DNA from 2 places in the Streptomyces sp. NPDC033178 genome. Region 1 is predicted to be linked to the other one. Evidence: riboswitches for the same ligand, from Rfam matches in the RefSeq annotation. Region 1 holds a riboswitch; the other holds the start of a gene.
What was found. Region 1 has a riboswitch for cyclic di-AMP ahead of ACZ5VQ_RS08225 (M23 family metallopeptidase). Riboswitches for the same ligand answer to the same signal wherever they lie in the genome.
Positions count from the first base shown of each region.

Region 2: it holds a riboswitch for cyclic di-AMP, as region 1 does, so the genes downstream of both, ACZ5VQ_RS43895 (transglycosylase family protein) here and ACZ5VQ_RS08225 (M23 family metallopeptidase) in region 1, are expected to answer to the same signal.

Region 1 is NZ_JBVIPT010000003.1:196,360-202,010, forward strand. It holds gene ACZ5VQ_RS08205 (glutamate dehydrogenase) at 1-563, shown strand, start outside; gene ACZ5VQ_RS08210 (TetR/AcrR family transcriptional regulator) at 663-1,283, shown strand; gene ACZ5VQ_RS08215 (SGNH/GDSL hydrolase family protein) at 1,613-2,398, opposite strand; gene ACZ5VQ_RS08220 (DUF6250 domain-containing protein) at 2,545-3,264, opposite strand; gene ACZ5VQ_RS08225 (M23 family metallopeptidase) at 3,462-4,382, opposite strand; cyclic di-AMP (ydaO/yuaA leader) riboswitch at 4,385-4,551, opposite strand; gene ACZ5VQ_RS08230 (alpha-galactosidase) at 4,847-5,651, opposite strand, start outside.
Region 2 is NZ_JBVIPT010000026.1:103,776-109,426, reverse strand. It holds gene ACZ5VQ_RS43910 (globin domain-containing protein) at 1-594, opposite strand, end outside; gene ACZ5VQ_RS43905 (cytochrome P450 family protein) at 835-2,130, shown strand; gene ACZ5VQ_RS43900 (transglycosylase family protein) at 2,331-3,266, shown strand; cyclic di-AMP (ydaO/yuaA leader) riboswitch at 3,492-3,660, shown strand; gene ACZ5VQ_RS43895 (transglycosylase family protein) at 3,665-4,366, shown strand; gene eno (phosphopyruvate hydratase) at 4,819-5,651, shown strand, end outside.

The sequences.
Region 1 (5,651 bases):
TCACGCGCGCGGGGCTCAGGATCGTGGCAGTCGCCGACGTGAAGGGCACGATCGCGAACCCCGGGGGGCTGGACGTCGACGCGCTGCTCGCCGCCCGGGACTCGTACGGAACGATCGACCGCGCAGTGCTGCGTCCGGGCGACCGCGAACTGCCCGGCGACGCCTGGCTGTCCGCCGAGGCCGACGTACTGGTGCCGGCGGCGGTCTCGTACGCGATCGACACCACCAACCAGGGGCGGATCACGGCCCGTTGGATCGTCGAGGCCGCCAACATGCCCGTCCTGCCGGGCGCGGAGCAACTGCTCGCCGGCCGCGGTGTCACCGTCCTGCCGGACGTCGTGGTCAACTCCGGGACCAACGCCTGGTGGTGGTGGACGCTGTTCGGCGACATCGGGGCCGACGCGGAAGAGGCGTTCGCGTACACGCGGCGCTCGATGCGCGCCCTGATCGACCGGACGCTCGCGCGCGCGGAGGCCGACGGGACGACACCGCGGGCGGCCGCGCACGCGATCGTCGCGGACCGGCTGCCGTTGATCGCGGAACGGTTCGGCTGGTACCGGTGACGCCGTCGGCGGGGCCGGTCCAGGTCGGTGACGGCCCGGCCGCGGCCGGTAACCGACCCTCCACCGGCACACCCCGGGGCGACGCAATAGGGTTGCCCGGTGACAAGAGTGCGGTTGAGCGTGGCGGAGCGGCGTGAGGAACTGCTGCGGGCCGCCATCCAGCAGATCGAGGAGCGGGGCGTGTCCGCGGTGCGGATCGCCGATGTGGCGACCTCGCTCGGGGTGAGCAATGCGCTGGTGCTCTATCACTTCTCGACGAAGGAGAAACTGGTCGCCGCCGCGTTCACGTACGCGGCCGAGGACGACCTCGCCCATCTGCGCAAGCTGCTCGGCCGCCGGACGACCGCGCTGCGGCGGCTGCGGGCGGCGGTGCGCTGGTACGCCCCGACCGGACAGGCCAAGGGCTGGCGCCTGTGGATCGAGGGCTGGGCGGTGGCGCTGCGCGAGCCTACGCTGCGGGACGTCACGCGTGACCTCGACCGGCAGTGGAAGGCCGCGCTCACCGAGGTCATCGCGGAGGGCGTGGCCGCGGGCGAGTTCCACTGCCCGGACCCCACGAGCACGGCGCTGCGTCTCACCGCCCTGCTGGACGGGCTCGCCGTCCAGATGACGGCGTACCCAGGCGCCGTGTCACGCGCCCGCACCCAGGAGTGGGTGGACGAGGCACTGGCCCGCGAGCTGGGGCTGGAACGCGCGGCGCTGACGACCCCGGGCGCCTGAGGCGGAGTACCGACGTATCGCCGATTCACGGGCGCGGAGCAGCGCGCCCCCTCGTCGATCACCGCCGAGGGATGGCAACTTCCTCGACATCACCGGCCGGGAGACGGCTCGGCCTCACCTGGAGCTGCAGCAGGGGGATGGTGAGGCCCCCTCGACATCACCGGCCGAATGGTGGCGGGGCTTCCCCGACGCCGCCGGCCAAAGGCGGAGGGGCTTCCCCGACGTCACCCGTCGGGAAAGCCCCGCCGCTCCGCGGACATTCGGGCCACCGGTCTCGACCACTGGTCGAACCGCGACCCGCCCCCGAAGACCCTCAGGTCCTCGGACCTTCAAGCCACCGGCTCGATCCGCATCTTGATGTCGCCGGGCGACAGGCTTCCCTTCGCCACCACGCGGTCCCCGGAGGACTCCCCGCGCAGTCGCCGCCCGATCCACGGCACCAGGTACTCGCGCGCCCATTGGATGTTGTCGCGCCGCATTTCGAGCGTGCCGCGCGGGGGCAGCGGCGGCCACGGCTGGTCGGGGTCCGCGGGCACTTCCAGGCCGAGGACCTGGCCGGCGCGCAGGGCCACCCGCGTGTGCCCCTCGGGCGACAGATGGAGCCGGTCGCCGTCCCAGGCCCGCCGGTCCTGGATGGTCTTGAGGGACCACAGGTCGAGCACGGGACAGCCGTACCGGTCGGCGATGGCCCGGATGTGGAGGTTGTACGTGGCGATCTTGCCGCGCATGTGCCTGAGCACAGGTACGCCACGGGTGTCGAAGCCGGTGGTCACGAGAACCGTGCCGACGGCCGACGTGAGGTCCGCGACGGCGCGCTCGAAGCGCTCCGCGACCTCGTCGGGATCGGTGCCCGGCCGGATGATGTCGTTGCCGCCCGCGCAGAAGGAGACCAGGTCCGGCGCGAGTTCCTTCGCGCGCGTCAACTGGTCCTCGACGATCTGGTCGAGGAGTTTCCCGCGGACGGCGAGGTTGGTGTAGTCGAAGTCGCCCTCGGGCCGGCGGTCCGCGAGAAGCACCGCGAACCGGTCGGCCCAGCCGACGAACGCCCCGTCCGGGCCAAGGTCGCCGACGCCCTCGGTGAAGCTGTCCCCCACCGCCACGTACGACCCGATCACTGATCTGTTGTCATTCTTCGAATCGTCTGCCACATCGGGCCATGATTCACCTTCGGGTGTGAGCTACGCGACCGTAGGAAGGGGTTGACGCGCGGTGAGATAAGCCACTCGTCAAGTGTTGGTCAATCCCGGAATAAGGGGTTCGATCAGGGACGTTGTCGCAGCTCCCGCACCCGGAAGTCCGTGATCCTGAAGTGACTCCACACGGTCCGGAACGCGAAGTGCCCGCTCGTGTACGGCTCTTGGTCCACGAAGCCGAGGACGAGCCGCTCGTTGTTCCACCACTGGACCGTCGAGCCGTTCGAGACGATCCGGACCCGGTTGGGCTCGTTCGCCGCGAGCAGGGGCTCCGTGTAGTCGAGGACGAGCGGCCGCACGCCCGCCTGACCGACGTAACGGCGCAGCCTGGTCGTGGTGTTGGTGTTGGCGCCGTATCCGGCGTAGTACGTCGTGAGGTGGTCGTACTCTTCGAGCGCGCCGCCCCGGTGCGTGGCGAAGAGGTCCTCCGGGGAGCGGACGTCCGTGGCGTTCCAGAAGTTGTTGAGGTCCGAGACCCGGTCGTTGACGCCGCCCGCGGAGACCGGCGTGGCGGTGTACTCCAGGACGTACGGCCCTTGGAGCCTTCGCTTGAACCACACGGTCGCGCCGCTCGGCACGTCCATCTCCAGGACGCCCCGGGACGCGGTGACGCTGCCGCCGTCCTGCAGTTCCGTCACCCACTGACCGAGGCCGTGCCGGAAGTCGTCGCGGGCGATGAGGCGCCCCGGACGGTGGCGCACCGCCGCGCCCGCGGTCTGCGCGGGGACGAGCGCCGTGAGCGCGGCACCGGCGGCCAGGACTCCGAAGGCTCTGCGTGTGGTCGTCATGTGGACCTCCATGGCAGGGAAGCGCACAGAAAGCGCTTGCGGAGATCACTGTGTCCCGGCTTCCGCACCCCTGTCGACACATCGCCCGGCCATGCCACAGAACCGAAACACCGAAGGCCGGACCCCGGGGATCACAGGGTCCGGCCTTCGGAGACGAGCGGAGCGGTACGCCCGGCGGGGGCGTGCCCGGCGTCGGGTCAGATGGAGACGCCCTTGCCGCGCAGGTACGCCAGCGGGTCCACGTCCGAGCCGTAGTCCGGGGTTGTGCGGATCTCGAAGTGCAGGTGCGGGCCGGTGACATTGCCCGTCGCGCCGGAGAGACCGACCTGCTGGCCCTCGGTCACGGCCTGTCCGGCCGAGACAGAGAGGGAGGACAGGTGGGCGTACTGGGCGTAGTGGCCGTCGTCGAGCTGGATGACGACCTGGTTGCCGTACGCGCCGCCCCAGCCGGCCGAGACGACCGTGCCCGCGCCGACGGACTTGAGGGACGTGCCGGTCGGGACCACGAAGTCGACGCCGGTGTGGTACCCGCTGGACCACATGCTGCCCGACATCTTGTACGGGGTGCCGACGCTCGCGCCCGCGACCGGCAGCGTGAAGCCGGCGGCACTGGCCTTGTCCGCGGCCTTGGGGGCGGCGGCTGCCTTGGGAGCGGCCGCCTTCTTCGCGGAGGACTGGGTGGCCTTGGAGGCGCCGGAGTCGGAGCTCGACGTGGCGGCGGCCTTGCCGATCGACAGCTTCAGGCCCGGGTGGATGAGCGCCGGGTCACCGCCGATCGCCTTGCGGTTGTCCTCGTACAGCTTCTTCCAGCCACCGCTGACGTCCTGCGTGTCGGCGATCTTCGACAGGGAGTCGCCCGCACGCACCGAATAGGTCTTGGCCGCGGCCTTCTTCGCCTCGGCCTGCTTGTCGGCGGCGGCAGGCGCCGATTCGGCGGCCTTGCTCGCGACATTCGAGACACTCGCCACGGAATCGGCGGCGGACTGCGGAGTCGCGGCGTGCGCTCCGGTCGCACCGAGCAGCGGAAGGGCGAGCGCCGCGCCGCCGGTTCCGGCGACGGCTATGGAGCGGGTGAAACGCTGGGACTTGGGACGGCGGTGCTTACCCTTCGCGGGCATGGCGAATTCCTCTCCGGCGCCTGCGAGGTGAGCTGTCGGGTGCGAGCTGGAGATGCCCGGCCGTGTTTGCGCACGACTTAACCCCTAGCCGTTCCGGAGACCGGAACAGGCGTTCTACCTGTGGGTCCCCCGCTCCTGCCGTGTACGGGTGGGTGAGCGGATTCCGGGCGGCGGCAGGATTGGGCGTCCGTCCGGATTGGTGGCGAACGTAAGCGACATGAAGACGCAGGAACAACCTTTGGGGTTTCCTGTGTGCCCCGTTCTCTTGATCCCTGACCGAAATGACGGTCACGCTGCGTAAAGCAGGGATCTCCCCCGTTTGTTAAATGCCTGAAAACACAGCCGAATTACGTGAACATGGCGACAGCGGACCGTCACGAATATGACGCTGCTCACGGAGTGCCGTTTCAGGAGCCTTTATTCCAGAGCGAGTTGGAACTAAGGCTCCATTACGGACACAACAGTCACATACGACGCAGCCGGAAAACTGCCGCATCAAGGTCACCCTGCAGCCCCGTCCGCAACCCGTGATGCAACAGCACCGCACCTCGGTGAACTTCGCCCGTTTCGAGGCATTCGTACGCCGCTGCCGGGTCGAGTCCGCGCAGCCGCACCGGAGCGACCGGCTCGCCGTAGTGCTGGGCCTGGAGCCAGGCGAGCACGACGACCTGGCCGTCACGCGTGTACTGCACGGCGCTCAACCCGCCCTCCGGCGCTCGCAGCCGGTGGAGGTCACCGCCCTGCACGACGGGCCGGATCTCCTTGTAGAGCTCCACCCACGTCCGCGCCTCGGCCAGCTCCTCGTCGCTCCACCGGGTCAGGTCGCCGCCGACACCGAGCACTCCGGCCATCGCGCTCACGAAGCGGAAGCGCAACGAACTGACGCGGCCGTTGAGCTGGACGTTCGGGCTGTCGGTGACCCAGGCGGCCATGGTCCGCGCGGGATGCACCTGGCTGAAGCCGTGCTGGATGGCGAGCCGGTCGAGCGGGTCGGTGTTGTCCGAGGTCCACACCTGGTCCGTACGCGCCATGATCCCGAGGTCGATACGGCCGCCGCCGCCCGAGCAGGACTCGAAGGCGACGCCCGGGTGGGCCTCCCTCAGCCGGTCCAGGAGGCGGTACAGGGCGTGCACATGGTCCACCCAGAGCCGTTGCGGATAGGCCTCGCCGGGCCACCCCGCGTCGGTGAAGCAACGGTTGAAGTCCCACTTCACATAGTCGATCGGCGCACTGGAGAGCAGCGCGTCGAGCTGTTCCCACAGGTACTCC
Region 2 (5,651 bases), on a different contig from region 1:
CGGCGCGTTGGCCAGGGAGTAGGGGCGCCAGACGCCCGGGATGCGGGGGCTGTTGACGCTCACGTACTGGCCGGGCAGATGGGAGAGGGGGCGGTGGGGGCGCAGCTTCAGCACGGCGAGGTCGTCCCCGTGCCTGGTGCGGTCGAGCACCTCGGCGTCCCACCACGGCGGCTCCCCTTGGCTCTCAGCCTCCCATGCGCCGTCCATCATGGAGTCCGCGATCACGGCGTACGCCTCGTCCCAGGCCTTCTCCACCTCCGTGCTCCACGCCGACCCCGACACGGCGGCGAACGCGGCGGTCAGGCTCGTGCCCACCGCCGCGTAGTGCTCCGGCCGCGCCAGATACTTCCGGTGGTCCCGCCCCAGCTCCCACAGGTACTCGTGCATCCCCGGTTCCCCCAGGCGCCCCACGACCAGCGTCAACGCGGCGAACAGACGGTCCCGCTGACGTTCCATGTCCTCCGGGAAATCCAGCGGGAACAGGGCGCGGACATCGGGGTGGTGCCAGAAGAGGTGCGAGTAGAAGTACTTGGCCGCGAATTCGGCTCGCCTTTCGACGACCGCGAAACTGGTCCGGAGGAGATCGGGGTCCACGGGCGCGAATGTATGGAGGTTCCGGCTCGTGGGGTCAAGGAGCAGGTGATTCAGGGACGTTCTCTGGCAATCGGTGCAAGTTGCGGAGTGAAGCCCGGCTCGGAGAGCCGCCGAGACGCGCCACAACGGAACCGGATCGGCTCCCGCCACCCACCGGACCGGCCCTTGCCACCCCCGGACCGGATCGGCCTCGCCGCCCACCGCACCGGTTCCCGCCACCCCTCCCGATACGGTCGAGGAGTGACGGAAACACCTGCCAAGCCCTCCGCCGGGGAACCTGCCCCGGAACTCTTCACCTGGGAGTTCGCGACCGACCCCTACCCGGCGTACGCCTGGCTCAGGGAGCACGCCCCCGTGCACCGGACGAAACTCCCCAGTGGAGTAGAAGCCTGGCTGGTCACCCGGTACGCGGATGCCAAGCAGGCCCTGGCCGACGGCCGGCTCAGCAAGAACCCCGCCCATCACGACGAGCCCGCGCACGCGAAGGGGAAGACCGGTATCCCCGGCGAGCGCAAGGCCGAGCTGATGACGCACCTCCTCAACATCGACCCGCCCGACCACACCAGACTCCGGCGACTGGTCAGCAAGGCGTTCACACCTCGGAGAGTGGCCGAATTCGCGCCCCGGGTGCAGGAGTTGACCGACCGGCTCATCGACGGGTTCGTGGAGAAGGGGGAAGCCGACCTCATTCACGAGTTCGCGTTTCCGCTCCCCATCTACGCCATCTGCGATCTGCTGGGCGTCCCACGCGAGGACCAGGACGACTTCCGGGACTGGGCCGGAATGATGATCCGGCACGGAGGAGGGCCGCGCGGGGGCGTGGCGCGGTCGGTGAAGAAGATGCGCGGCTATCTCGCCGAGCTCATCCATCGCAAGCGCGAGGAGTTGACGGAGGTACCCGCCCCGGGCGAGGACCTCCTCTCCGGTCTCATCCGGGCCTCCGACCACGGCGAGCACCTCACCGAGAACGAGGCCGCCGCGATGGCCTTCATCCTCCTGTTCGCCGGGTTCGAGACGACCGTGAACCTGATCGGCAACGGCACGTACGCGCTGCTCACCCACCCCGAGCAGCGGCAGCAGCTCCAGCAGTCCCTCGCGGCCGGCCGTACGGACCTTCTCGCGACCGGTGTCGAGGAACTGCTCCGCTACGACGGGCCGGTGGAACTGGCCACCTGGCGGTTCGCCACCGAACCGCTGAGCATCGGCGGGCAGGACATCGCCGCCGGCGACCCCGTGCTCGTCGTGCTCGCCGCCGCCGACCGCGACCCCGCCAGGTTCGCCGAGCCCGACACCCTCGACCTCTCCCGCCGTGACAACCAGCACCTCGGCTACGGCCATGGCATCCACTACTGCCTCGGCGCGCCCCTCGCCCGGCTGGAGGGCCAGACCGCGCTGGCCACGCTCCTCACGCGCCTCCCCGATCTGCAACTCGCGGGAGATTCTGCCGATTTGCGATGGCGTGGGGGGCTCATCATGCGGGGATTGCGCATGCTTCCGGTGGAGTTCGCCCCTTCGGGGAAGGTCCGTACGGACTAGCAGACGGGTCGACGGAACATGAGACTCCGTCAAGTTTGTGATCTTCACGTTATCCGCGCTGCATCGACTTGTGACAAGAGTTCGACTGCCTATACGTTCACCCATCAATGCGGCCGGTCCCACCTGCCGCAGCAGTCACAAGCACAGTCATCGGGCTGTGCGTTGTGCGCAGTCCCTGCTGTCACGCGAAAGGCAACCGCATGCTCTCCGGGAACGGTCGTCACCGTCGCCCCCGTCAGGCTCCGGCTCTCCTCGTCGCGGCGGGCGTGACCGGGTCGGCCATCGCGATCCCTCTGCTCGGTGCGACCGGCGCGAGCGCCGCAAGCGGCACCACCTGGGACGCGGTCGCGGAGTGCGAGAGCGGCGGCTCCTGGAGTGCGAACTCCGGCAACGGGTACTACGGCGGCCTCCAGATGACCCAGGAGACCTGGGAGGACCACGGCGGCCTCGACTACGCGCCGAGCGCCGACCAGGCCAGCCGTTCGCAGCAGATAGCCGTCGCCGAGAAGATCCTCGCGGCCCAGGGCACGAGCGCCTGGGCCACCTGCGGTCTCGTCGCGGGTCTGACCCAGAACTCCGACTCGGCCGACGTCGACACGGGAGTCGCGGACGACACTCCCACTCCGTTGTCCGGCTTGGGCATGGAGGACGGCACCAACGGGACGAAGTCCGACACGTCCGGTTCATCCGACTCGTCCACTGACAGTGGCGACAGCGCGGACTCACAGAATTCCGACAGCCCCTCCACGGGTGCCACCGCAAAGAGTGACGACTCGGACAAGTCGTCCCAGAACGGGGAGGCTTCGGCCGAGGCGAGTGAGGGTGCCGGGTCGGAGGACACCGGCTCCGGCCGCCACCGCGGTGGCAGTGCCGACGAAGGTGCCGCCGACTCCCGTACCGACGACTCCGCCGGCCGGCACGCCTCGCGCAGCGACAGCGAGTCGCGCGTCGCCGCCGAGGGCTCGTACGCCGTGCGTTCCGGGGACAGTCTCTGGGGGATCGCCGACTCCCTTGGCGTCAAGGGCGGATGGCGGGCGCTCTACGCCGAGAACAAGGAAGCCGTCGGCGACGACCCGGACTTCATCATCCCCGGTCAGAGCCTCGACGTGGAGGGCCTGCAGACGGCGGACAAGTAGCGGTCCGCGCGGTGTGCCATGTGGTCATCAAGGCGTCGAATCGGGCGAAAAACAGCGGTAGTTCGCGTTGAATGTCCGATTTGGTGAAAGTGAGACATGGATCTCAAGACCCTGATCGTCTTTGAAATTCGGCGGATCGCGTGTCTACGGTCGTGACCGCTCGCCACTGGTGAGCCCCGATGGTCGCAACGCCGAATCCTGCCAGCGGCCGTACGGGAACAGTCGTCGCGTCAAGCGCCGTAGGCAGGAGCGGGGGACCCAAGGTAAGTGCCGGACCCGGTCGTTGAGGCCAGGTACGGCTTGGGGTTAAGCCGCGTGACAGCAGTCGCGCGGCCGGGCAACTCACTCGGCCCGAACCCGACAGCTCACCTCGCAGGCGTCGGTGAGGGGATCACTTCATGCTGCTTTCCGGCAAGGGCAAGCACCGCCGCCCGTCCAAGGCCACCCGCATTGCCACGCTGGCCGGTGTCACCACCGCCGCCGTCGCCGTCCCGCTGATGGGCGCCACGGGAGCCTCCGCCGCCACCGCTTCCGAGTGGGACGCCGTCGCCCAGTGCGAGTCCGGCGGCAACTGGTCGATCAACACCGGCAACGGCTACTACGGCGGCCTGCAGTTCTCGGCCTCCACCTGGGCCGCGTACGGCGGCACGGCGTACGCCTCCACCGCCAACCAGGCCTCCAAGTCCCAGCAGATAGCCGTCGCCGAGAAGGTCCTCGCGGGCCAGGGCAAGGGTGCCTGGCCGAGCTGTGGCGTGGGCCTGTCCGGCGCCTCGACCGGTGGCGCCACGACTCCCTCGGACTCGGGCAACTCCGGCCAGGGCGCCTCGCAGTCGCAGCCGCAGCAGAGCACCAAGTCCTCCGAGGAGCGCGCCTCGCGTTCCCAGGAGCGCTCGACGGCGAAGAAGACCGTCGAGACCCCGACCGGCAAGAAGGTCGAGAAGGGCGACGGTGAGTACAAGGTCGTCAAGGGTGACACCCTCAGCGAGATCGCCGAGAAGAAGAACGTCAAGGGCGGCTGGGAGAAGCTGTACAAGCTGAACGACGACATCGTCGACGACGCCGACTTCATCTTCCCGGGCCAGCAGCTGCACCTCAGCTGACACCCGTCGGCCGCGACCCCCACTTCGATCGTCCGGACGTCATGTCACCTCACGTGACGGCCGAGGCCCTGGCCGCTCAGCCTCGGCCGGATCTCCGGTCCATATTCGAATCGCGGCTGAACCACAGTGCCCTCACATCCGTGTCCCCCATAGTGGAGGCCTCGTGAGGGCCACCCCCGTCCCCCACGGGCTCCCCGCTCCGGTGCGTGTTCCCCCGTACGCACCGGGGCGGGGCTTTTCGTTCCCGCGCTTCCCTCTTCGGCGTTCCCACGCTTCCCTCTCGCTTTGTTCCGTTCGGAAACAATTTACTCTCGGTTCTGTCCAGGAGGCGGTCGAGGGCTGGCCGAACCCCGGCAGCCGGTTAGGCTCATGCCGCGGGGCCACCACAGGTCCGCACCCAACCGGGCCTTCGGCCCGGAACAGCTTGCGTCACATCCCAGAAGGAGATGCTCGTGCCGTCCATCGACGTCGTCGTAGCCCGGGAAATCCTGGACTCCCGAGGCAACCCCACGGTCGAGGTCGAGGTCGGCCTCGACGACGGCAGCACGGGTCGTGCCGCCGTTCCGTCCGGCGCCTCCACCGGTGCCTTCGAGGCTGTTGAGCTCCGTGACGGAGACCCCAACCGCTACCTCGGCAAGGGTGTCGAGAAGGCCGTCCTCGCCGTCATCGAGCAGCTCGGCCCGGAGCTCGTCGGCTACGACGCCACCGAGCAGCGCCTCATCGACCAGGCCATGATCGACCTGGACGCCACCGACAACAAGGGCTCGCTCGGCGCCAACGCCATCCTCGGCGTCTCGCTCGCCGTCGCCCACGCCGCGTCCGAGGCGTCCGACCTCCCCCTCTTCCGCTACCTGGGCGGACCGAACGCGCACCTGCTGCCGGTCCCGATGATGAACATCCTCAACGGTGGGTCGCACGCCGACTCCAACGTCGACATCCAGGAGTTCATGATCGCCCCGATCGGCGCGGAGTCCTTCTCCGAGGCCGTGCGCTGGGGCGCCGAGGTCTACCACACCCTCAAGAAGGTCCTGAAGAGCCGCGGCCTGTCCACCGGCCTCGGCGACGAGGGCGGCTTCGCCCCGAACCTCGGCTCCAACCGCGAGGCCCTGGACCTGATCCTCGACGCGATCAAGGAGGCCGGTTACATCCCCGGCCAGCAGGTCGCCCTCGCGCTCGACGTCGCCGCCTCTGAGTTCTACAAGGACGGCAAGTACCTCTTCGAGGGCAAGGAGCGCTCCGCCGCCGAGATGACGGAGTACTACGAGGAGCTCGTCGCGGCCTACCC